DNA from 2 places in the Mesorhizobium sp. B2-8-1 genome. Region 1 is predicted to be linked to the other one. Evidence: riboswitches for the same ligand, from Rfam matches in the RefSeq annotation. Region 1 holds a riboswitch; the other holds the start of a gene.

What was found. A riboswitch is a leader RNA that binds a small molecule or an ion and turns the genes downstream of it on or off. The one in region 1 is predicted to bind S-adenosylmethionine.
Positions count from the first base shown of each region.
Region 2: it holds a riboswitch for S-adenosylmethionine, as region 1 does, so the genes downstream of both, FJ428_RS20520 (O-succinylhomoserine sulfhydrylase) here and FJ428_RS11935 (homoserine O-acetyltransferase) in region 1, are expected to answer to the same signal.

Region 1 is NZ_VFTX01000004.1:33,939-39,092, forward strand. Features, by position in the region: gene FJ428_RS11920 (ABC transporter ATP-binding protein/permease) at 1-685, shown strand, start outside; gene FJ428_RS11925 (DUF1194 domain-containing protein) at 791-1,594, shown strand; gene metW (methionine biosynthesis protein MetW) at 1,706-2,320, opposite strand; gene FJ428_RS11935 (homoserine O-acetyltransferase) at 2,379-3,548, opposite strand; SAM riboswitch at 3,668-3,745, opposite strand; gene hisC (histidinol-phosphate transaminase) at 3,882-4,991, shown strand; gene FJ428_RS11945 (prephenate/arogenate dehydrogenase family protein) at 4,998-5,154, shown strand, end outside.
Region 2 is NZ_VFTX01000008.1:75,167-80,320, reverse strand. Features, by position in the region: gene FJ428_RS20525 (BrnA antitoxin family protein) at 1-82, shown strand, start outside; gene FJ428_RS20520 (O-succinylhomoserine sulfhydrylase) at 104-1,291, opposite strand; SAM riboswitch at 1,349-1,426, opposite strand; gene FJ428_RS20515 (2'-deoxycytidine 5'-triphosphate deaminase) at 1,504-2,598, shown strand; gene FJ428_RS20510 (ABC transporter substrate-binding protein) at 2,697-3,470, shown strand; gene araD1 (AraD1 family protein) at 3,519-4,511, opposite strand; gene mmsB (multiple monosaccharide ABC transporter permease) at 4,713-5,154, opposite strand, start outside.

The DNA.
Region 1 (5,154 bases):
AAACGGCAAGCTGACCTTCGAGAAACTCGAAGTGGCCTCGCCGGGGGGCTGCACGAGGCTCGCCGACCAGCATGTCGAGATCCACGCCGGCGAACGCGTCATGCTCACCGGCGAGCCTGGCGCGGGCAAGACGCTGTTCTTTCGCGCCATTGCCGGCCTGTGGCCGTGGGGGAGCGGGCGCATCGGCATGCCGGCGGGGGAGGTGCCTATCTTCGTGCCGCGCACGCCCTACTTCCCAACCGCCACGCTGCGCGAAGTGCTCGACCGCGTGGACGGGGTTGCGCCGGCAAGCGATACCGATATCTCGGCCGTGCTGGCCGAGATCGGCCTGGAGCGCCTGTCGTCGTCGCTCGACCGTAGCGCGCGTTGGGAGCATGAACTGGCCGACGACGAACTGCGCCTGCTGGCCTTCGCCCGGCTCGTGCTGCGGCAGCCGAAATGGGTGATCATCGATGAGGCTCTCGATGCCTTCGACGGACCGACACTGCGGCGGGTCCTGTCGACGCTGGAGAAGCGGCTGGGCGGGGCGACGATCCTCAATATCGGCCGCGGGCAGCACAACAATCAGTTCTTCCCGCGCGCGCTGACCATCGTAAAGGCGTCCGGCGTGCCGGCCCTGAAGCCCGCGCGTATAAGGGCAGGCGCGATCGAGCCGCCGCCGGCCGCTCCTCGCCGCAAGAAATAGCACTTCCGGCATCTGTTCGGGCTGGCCCGCGGCACGCCATGCGGCAGCTTTATTTCGCCGTGATCGCGAGGGAAGATTGCGGCGGAAACATCGCTTGAGCCGGCCATGCTTGATGCTCTCAGCCTGCTTGCCTGCCTGGCCTGCACCGAGGCCGCCGTGACTGCGCCTGCGCCGGACAGCCTGGCCGTTGACGTCGAATTGGTGCTGGCGGTCGATATCTCATTGTCGATGGACGAGAAGGAGTTCGCCCTGCAGCGCGCCGGCTATGTGGAGGCGCTGCGTCATCCCGACTTCGTCAAGGCGGTCCGCGCGGGGAACGCCGGTCGCATCGCGCTCACCTATTTCGAATGGGCCGGCACCGTCCGCGACGACGCGCTCATCGGCTGGCAGGTCATCGACGGCGCCGAGAGCGCCAACGCCTTTGCCGACAAGATAGCGGCCCGTCCGTTCCGCAGCTTCCGCGGCACGTCGATCTCCGGCGCGCTCGCCTTCGGCGCGGGGCTCTTCGACCGCACCGCTTACGAAAGCGAACGCAGCGTCATCGATATTTCCGGTGACGGACCGAACAATATCGGGCCGCCCGTCACCGCCACGCGGGATGCGGCAAACGCCAGAGGCATCGTCATCAACGGCCTGCCGATCCTGATCAATCCATCGCCCACCTTCAGCCACCTCGACCGGTATTACGCCCAGTGCGTCACCGGCGGGCCGGGCTCCTTCGTGCTGCCGATTTATACAGCCGCCGAATTTTCGACGGCAATCCGGCGCAAGCTGATTCTCGAAGTGAGCGGCGTTCAGAACGAGACCAGGATCATTCCCGCCGAAGCCGAGGCTCCGATCGACTGCCTGCAAGGCGAACGCGACAGACGGTTCTTGTCGGATCCGTATTTCCCGGAGCTCGATCGCTGAGCCTTCGCCGGGCTATGCGTTCCAACCTGCTGATGACCTTCGTCGCAGAGATCAGCCTGCAGCTCGACTTCGCCCGAAAAGGGGGTGTCATAGCCACCTCCGGGATGGCCCTTATCGCTTCAACAAGAACACTGCCTGCTGGCCGAAGAAGTTCCAGAACCACCATGGCATCGACAGGCCGATCTTCTGGCCGTTGGCGTCGAGCGCGGTCGCCCTTTCCACGGTCGCGCCAAGCTCCTCGCACAGATTGACGAAGTCGCGGATGGTGCAGAAGTGGATGTTCGGCGTGTCGTACCAGGAATAGGGCAGGTCCTTGGTCACCGGCATGCGGCCCTTGACGAACAGCGACAGGCGCACCCGCCAGTGGCCGAAATTGGGGAAGGAAACGATGGCGTGTTCGCCGATCCTGAGCAGTTCGTCGAGAACGAGCTTCGGGTTGCGGGTCGCCTGCAAGGTCTGCGACAGGACGACGAAATCAAAACCCTTGTCGGGATAGAATTCGAGATCCTTGTCGGCGTCGCCCTGAACGACGGAAAGGCCGCGCGCCACGCATTCGTTGACACCGCGCTGCGACAGCTCCAGTCCGCGGCCGTCGATCTGCTTGGTTTCCTGCAAAAGCTCGAGCAGCGAGCCGTCGCCGGAGCCGACGTCCAGCACCCGCGATTGCGGCGGGATCAGACCGGCGATCACCTCGAGATCGACGCGCTGGGCGCGGTTGACGCTCATGGCTTGCCCCTTGTCGTGGTGCGTGACCCTTGATGGACAGGTCTGCAATTTTGCGGGGTCATGCGCCGAGCCCTCTCGCTCGCGCGGCCGAGCCGATGAAGCCATTGATGGCGGCGAACAGTTCCGGCTCGTCGAGCAGGAAGGCGTCGTGCCCGCGATCGGTCTCGATCTCGACGAAGGACACCGACGCGCCGGCGGCATTCAGCGCATGGACGATCGAGCGGCTCTCCTCGGTCGGGAACAGCCAATCCGAGGTGAACGACACCAGGCAGAAGCGGGTCTTGGTGCCGGCAAAAGCATCGGCCAGCCTGCCGCCGTGGTCGGCGGCGAGGTCGAAATAGTCCATGGACCGCGTCATGTAGAGATAGGAATTGGCGTCGAAGCGGTCGACGAAAGTCATGCCCTGGTGACGCAGATAGCTCTCGATCTGGAAATCGGCGTCGAAGCCGAAGGTCAGCGCTTCGCGGTCCTGCAGGTTGCGGCCGAACTTCCGGTGCAAGGCTGCTTCCGACAGGTAGGTGATGTGGGCGGCCATGCGCGCCACGGCGAGCCCCTTTTCCGGGCGTTTGCCGTGGTCGAAATACTTGCCGCCATGCCATTCTGGGTCCGCCATCACGGCCTGCCGGCCGACCTCGTGGAAAGCGATGTTCTGCGAGGAATGACGCGCGCCGGTGGCGATCGGCAGCGCCGAGAAAACACGCTCCGGATAGCTCGACGCCCATTGCAGCACCTGCATGCCGCCCATCGACCCGCCGAGCACGCAAAACAGTTTTTCGATGCCGAAATGGTCGATCAGCATCTGCTGGGCACGCACCATGTCGCGGATGGTGATGACCGGAAGGTCGAGCCCATAGGGCTTGCCGGTAGCGGGATTGGTGGAGGCCGGGCCGGTGGAACCGAGGCAGCCGCCGATGACGTTTGAGCAGATGACGAAGAAGCGGTTGGTGTCGATGATCTTGCCGGGTCCGATCAGCACTTCCCACCAACCCGGCTTGCCGGTCACCGGATTGGTGCTGGCCACATGCTGGTCGCCGGTCAATGCGTGGCAGACGAGAATGGCGTTTGAACGGGCGTCGTTCAGCGTGCCGTAGGTCTGGTAGGCGATCTGGAACGGCGACAGCAGCGTGCCGGCGTCGAGCTTGAGCGGCTTGTCGGCGCCGAAGCGCACGACCGGGCTCGACGGTTGGTCTGCCTCGTTGTTGGTTCTGCCAGCGCGCTGAGCGGCCATCTCGTCTCTCTTGCTGCACCTTGCCTTTGCGGAAATCGCTGCCGATCTCCGCGCCGCCGATGCGTTCGTCCGGCCGATCGCGGACAACAAAAAACCGGCATTGCCTTCGCAAAGCCGGTTACGTCGCGCAAACGGCCCTTTAGCGAATTGTTTAACGTGGCTGCAAGCCGACCGGCCAAATCACCACGGAACTGTCGATGCCCTTCTAGAACTCACCTGCCTCGCCGTCAATGCCGCTTGCTGGCACCACTGCCACCTCTCGACATTGCCGGCCATGGCTTGTATTTCCGCAGCGGCTTCCAGGATGGAGGCGTTCTCGACGGATTTTGCGATATGAGCCAGACCTCGGACAAGACACGTCCAACCCCGCGCGCGGGCATCATGGACATCCAGGCCTATGTGCCGGGCAAGAGCTCGGCCCCCGCCGGGGTGGACAAGGTCCACAAGCTGTCGTCGAACGAGAACCCGCTCGGCCCCTCGCCGAAGGCAATCGAGGCCGCGCGCGAGGTCGCCGCCAAGCTCGACGTCTATCCCGACGGCACCGCCCGGCGCCTGCGCGAAGCAATCGCCGAGGTGCATGGTCTGAACGCACAGAACATCATCTGTTCCAACGGCTCCGACGAGATCCTCGGCCTCATGGCGCAGACTTATCTCGCCCCCGGCGACGAGGCCATATTCACCGAACACGCCTTCATGGTCTACAAGATCTACATCCAGTCGGCGGGGGCGACGCCTGTCGCGGTCAAGGAGACCGAGGAGCGCGCCGACATCGATGCGATCCTGGCGGCCGTCACGCCACGTACGAAGATCGTGTTCCTCGCCAATCCCAACAATCCAACCGGCACTTACGTGCCGTTCCAGGAGGTGCGCCGCCTGCATGCCGGCCTGCCGAAGAACGTGCTTCTGGTGCTCGATGCCGCCTATGCCGAATATGTCAGGCGCAACGACTATGAGGCCGGCATCGAGCTCGCGGGCAGCTCTCAGAACGTGGTCATGACCCGCACCTTCTCCAAGATCGGACTTGGCGGGGCGCGGATCGGATGGATGTATGGGCCGATGCACATCGTCGACGCGATCAACCGCATACGCGGTCCCTTCAACGTCAATGCGACGGCGATCGAGGCCGGCATCGCCGCCGTCCGCGACCGCACCCATATCGAGCGCAGCGTCGCGCATAACGAGACCTGGCTGGCCTGGCTGAGCGAACAGATGACCGGGCTCGGGTTGCGGGTGACGCCGAGCGTCGGCAATTTCCTCCTCATTCATTTTCCCGACGACGGCAAGCATTCGGCCGCGGCGGCGGACGATTATCTCACCCAGCGCGGCTACATACTGCGGCGTGTTTCGGGCTATGGCTTTCCCAACGCACTGCGTATGACGGTCGGCACCGAAGAGGCCAATCGCGGCGTTGTCGCGGCACTCACGACATTCCTGAAAAGCTAGAACGCCATGGCATCACCGATGTTCGAAAAGATCGCGCTGGTCGGCATCGGCCTGATCGGCTCGTCGCTGGCCCGCGTCATCCGCCGCGAGGGCCTGGCCGGCCATGTCGCCATCTCGACGCGCAGCGCCGCAACGCTGGCGCGGGCGCAAGAGCTTGGGCTGG
Region 2 (5,154 bases), on a different contig from region 1:
TGTTGTCGACCGTTTCAGGGCCGGTGGTGATGGCTGGCAGACGCGCATGAACGAAGCATTGCGCAAAGCGGCAGGCCTGTAGTCCTCGGTCTGCCACCAGTCCTCATCGGGCCTTCAACGCCTGCGCGATGTCGTCCAGCAAATCGTCGGTATCTTCCAACCCGACCGACAGCCTGAGCGTGCCGGGTCCGATGCCGAGCTCGGCGCGCGCTTCGTCGCTGAGGTTCTTGTGCGTCGTCGTCGCCGGATGGGTGATCAGGCTTTTGGCGTCACCGAGATTGTTCGAGATCAGGACGATGTCGAGCGCGTTCTGCAAGGCGAAGGCACCCTGCTTGCCGCCCTTGACGTCAAAGCAGATCAGGGTGGAGCCGCCCGACATCTGCTTCTTCACGACGTCAGCCTGCGGATGGTCGGCGCGCCCGGGATAGATCACGCGGGCGATCTCCGGCTGCTCGGCCAGGAAATCGGCGATCTTGCCGGCGCTCTCCGTCTGCTGGCGCACGCGCAGCGGCAGCGTTTCCAGGCCCTTCAGCAGCGTCCAGGCATTGAACGGCGACAGGCTGGGGCCGGTATGGCGGAAATAATCGTGCAGGTTCTCGTCGATCCACTTCTTGTCCGACAGAATGACGCCGCCGAGACATCGGCCCTGGCCATCGATGTGCTTGGTCGCCGAATAGACCACGATATGCGCGCCGAGCTGCAACGGCTTCTGCTGCAGCGGCGTGGCGAAGACATTGTCCACGACCAGCCGCGCGCCGATCGAATTGGCAAGCGAAGCGACGGCGGCGATGTCCACCACCTCAAGCGTCGGGTTGGTCGGGCTTTCCAGGAAAAACAGCTTGGTGTTGGGCCGAACCGCCTTTTCCCAATTGGCGATGTCGGTGCCGTCGACCAGCGTCGCCTCGATGCCGTAGCGCGGCGCCAGCGTCTCGACCACCCAGCGGCAGGAGCCGAACAGGGCGCGCGCCGCAACGATATGATCGCCGGCCTTGACGCTGCACAGGAGGGCTGCCGTCACCGCCGCCATGCCGGACGCGGTGGCGCGCGCGTCCTCGGCGCCTTCGAGCGCGCACATGCGCTTCTCGAACATGTCGACGGTCGGATTGGCGTAGCGCGAATAGATGAAGCCCGGTTCCTCGCCCTTGAAGCGGGCTTCGGCGGCTTGGGCCGTCTCATAGACATAGCCTTGGGTCAGGTATATCGCCTCGGAAGTCTCGCCGAAGCCGGAACGCAGGGTTCCGCCATGCACGAGTGCGGTCTGAGGCTTCCAGTTGCGCGTCTTGCTCGTCATCGTCCTATCCAAACACAAAAAAACCGGCCGCGAAAAAGTCGCAACCGGTCCATGCGGCCTTGCGGCCCGACGGTCCTTTAGCGACTTGTTTAACGTGGCTGCAAGCCGACCGGCCAAATCACCACGGGATAACGACCCTTTAGACCCGCGCCACGCTTGCGTCAATTGCCGGCTTCATTAAGAGACTTGTACCAGCAGAGCGGAGCCAGACTTTGCGGCAGACAGGAATTCTTCCCGATCAGGACATTGCGGCGCTGTTCCAGTCCGGCGCGCTGAAGTCGTCGCGTGCGCTCGACGCCGACCAGATCCAGCCGGCCAGCCTCGATCTGAGGCTCGGCGACAAGGCGTGGCGGGTGCGCGCGTCCTTCCTGCCGGGTCCCAACCACAAGGTCAGTGAAAAACTCGACCGGCTGAAGCTGCACGAGATCAGCCTGGCCGACGGCGCCGTTCTGGAAACCGGCTGCGTCTACATCGTGCCCCTGCTCGAAAGCCTGGCGCTGCCGGCGGAAATTTCGGCGTCCGCCAATCCCAAGAGCTCGACCGGGCGGCTCGATATCTTCACCCGCGTGATGACCGATCGCGGCCACGAGTTCGACAAGATCGCCGCCGGCTATCATGGTCCGCTCTATCTCGAAGTCAGCCCACGCACCTTCCCGATCGTCGTGCGCGCCGGCTCGCGCCTTTCGCAGATACGCTTCCGCACCGGCAATGCGCTGCTCTCGGAAGCAGAGTTGCATCAATTGCACCGGGCCGAAATGCTGGTCGCCACCGAACCGCCGAACATCTCCGGCGGCGGCATCGCATTGTCGATCGATCTCAACGGCGACAGTGACGGGCTGGTCGGCTATCGCGGCAAACACCATACCGGCCTCGTCGATGTCGACAAACGCGCGGCGCAGGAGATCGTCGACTTCTGGGAGCCGATCCACAAGAGCGGCGCCGGCGAGCTGGTGCTCGATCCGGACGAGTTCTACATCCTCGTCAGCCAGGAAGCGGTGCATGTGCCGCCGCTCTACGCGGCCGAAATGACGCCCTTCGATCCGCTGGTGGGCGAGTTCCGTGTCCACTATGCCGGCTTCTTCGATCCGGGTTTCGGCCATTCGGCGGCCGGCGGCACCGGCAGCCGCGCCGTGCTCGAAGTGCGCAGCCATGAGGTGCCGTTCATCCTCGATCATGGCCAGATCGTCGGCCGGCTGGTCTACGAGCATATGCTGAAGCGGCCGCAGGCGCTTTACGGCACCGAGCTCGGCTCGAACTACCAGGCGCAGGGCCTGAAGCTGTCCAAGCACTTTCGCGCCGCGCCCTGAACGCTCATCACCGTCAGGCAAGATACTTGCCTGCGCCGGCTCGCCATGCTTGGCTGCCTCGCCGGCCGCCGACGTGGCGGCGCTCAAGGGGAATGAAAATGCAGATTTCGAAATGGATAATATCGGCGGCGGCCGCCGCCATGCTGACGCTTGGTGCCGGCGCCCTGTCGGCGCATGCGGCGGAGAAAATCAAGATCGGCACCGAGGGAGCCTATCCGCCGTTCAACACCATCACGCCCGACGGCAAGGTCGAGGGCTTCGACATCGACATCGCCAACGCCTTGTGCGCGCAGATGAAGGTCGAATGCGAGATCGTCACCCAGGACTGGGACGGCATTATCCCGGCGCTGCAGGCCAAGAAGTTCGACGCCATCATCGCTTCGATGAGCATCACCGAGGAGCGCAAGAAGCAGGTCGCGTTCACCCACAAATATTATACGACGCCGCTGTCGCTCGTCGCCCTGAAGGACAGCGACATCGCCTCGACCGAACCGGCGGCACTCACCGGCAAGACGGTCGGCGCCCAGGCGGCGACCACGCAGGCCAATTACGCCCAGGACGTCTATGGCAAGGCCGGCGCCGAAGCGAAGCTCTATCCGACCCAGGAAGAGGCAATCACCGATCTCCAGAACGGCCGCCTCGACGCCGTCCTTTCCGACAAGTTCGTGCTGATGGACTGGATGAAGAAGGCGAGCGACGGTTGCTGCAAGATGGTCGGTGACGTCAAGGGCACCGAGACCGAAGCCGGCATTGCCGTGCGTCTCGAGGATACGGCGCTGCGCGACAAGCTCAACGCAGCCATTGACGCCATCGTCGCCGACGGCACCTACAAGAAGATCCAGGACAAGTATTTCGACTTCGATATTTATTGAGATGGAAGCTGCCGATCTCCTCCCACCAGGGAGGAGATCACGCTCATCTCACAGCGCCTTCACCGCCACTTTCACCGGCTGTTCGATTTCGAGCGGATTGCGCAGCGGCAGGCCGAAATCGCCGGCCTCGATCTCGAACACGTCGCCGGCCTCGGTCTTGATGCCGTCGGCGAAGGACAGGGTCGCGGTGCCGAACATGTGCACATGCACGTCGCCCGGCTGGCGGAAAGCCGAATATTTGAAATGGTGGTGTTCGAGATTGGCGATGGTGTGCGACATGTTCGCTTCGCCCGACAGGAACGGCTTTTCCCACATCAACTTGCTGTCGCGCCAGATGCGTGAGGAGCCCCTGATGTCGGCGGGCAGGTCGCCGACCAGGATCTCCGGTCCGAAGGAAGCGTTGCGCAGCTTGGAATGGGCGAGAAAGAGGTAGTTCACGCGTTCGGTCACATGATCGGAAAATTCGTTGGACAGCGTGAAGCCGACCCGGAACGGCGCGCCGTCGTCGCCGATGACATAGATGCCGGCAACCTCGGGCTCCTCGCCGGCATCCTTGGCGAAGGCCGGCGACAGGAGCGCGGCACCCGGCGCCACGGCCATCGTGCCATTGCCCTTGTAGAACCATTCCGGCTGCACCCCGATCTGGCCTTTCGCGGGTTTGCCGCCTTCCAGCCCCATGCGGAACATCTTCATGGAATCGGTGAGCTGCTCCTCGCCGTCGGTGCTGAGCTTCTTGTGCATGGAATCGCGCGTCGCCGCCGAGCCGAGATGCGTTAGCCCCGTGCCGGTCAGATGCAGATGCGCCGGATCGGGATGATTGATCGGCGACAGCAGCCGCCCCTTCTTGTAGGCGGCGTCGAGATCGACGGTCTCGCCGAGCCCCTTGCGTTCGATCAACGCGGCAAGGCCGACGCCGGTACGAGCGGCTTCCATCGCCAGCGAATAGACGCTGCGTGCGCCGTTGATGATCCGGGTCTTGCCGCCTGTGCGGGCAACGACACGGATGGTCTCGGCGTCGTCGAGAATCTGCGAGATCAGCATGATCAGTCCTCTCTCATATGTCTTGGCATGGCTGCCTTCTGGCAAACCCTGACCTGCGCGGCTCGGACTGGCCGTGCCACGGGTTGAACTCTTCGTCCGGATTGCGCTCGCGAGCCCGGTCCCTGAAGGACTTCTTCAAGCCGGCGAATTGCCGGCAGCGCCGCGACCGTATGCCTCCTGCTTGCCTCGCCTGAAACCTGTTCAGGCCTTGTTCTTGTTGTAGACGTCGAAGATCACGGCGCCGAGCAGCACCAGGCCCTTGACCACTTGCTGCCAGTCGACATTGACGCCCATGATCGACATGCCGTTGTTCATCACGCCCATGATAAAGCCGCCGACCACCGCGCCGATGACCTGACCGACGCCGCCCATCGCCGAGGCGCCGCCGATGAACACCGCGGCGATGACGTCGAGCTCGCTGCCGAGGCCTGCCGCCGGCACGGCCTGGCCGAGACGCGCCGCGATGATCAGGCCGCCAAGCGCCGACAGCACGCCCATATTGACGAACACGTAAAGCGTCAGCCGCTCGGTCTTGATGCCCGACAGCTGCGCGGCCTTGGCATTGCCGCCCATCGCATAGATGCGGCGGCCGATCGTCATGCGCTTGGTGACGAAGACGAACAGTGAGATCAGCAAGCCCATG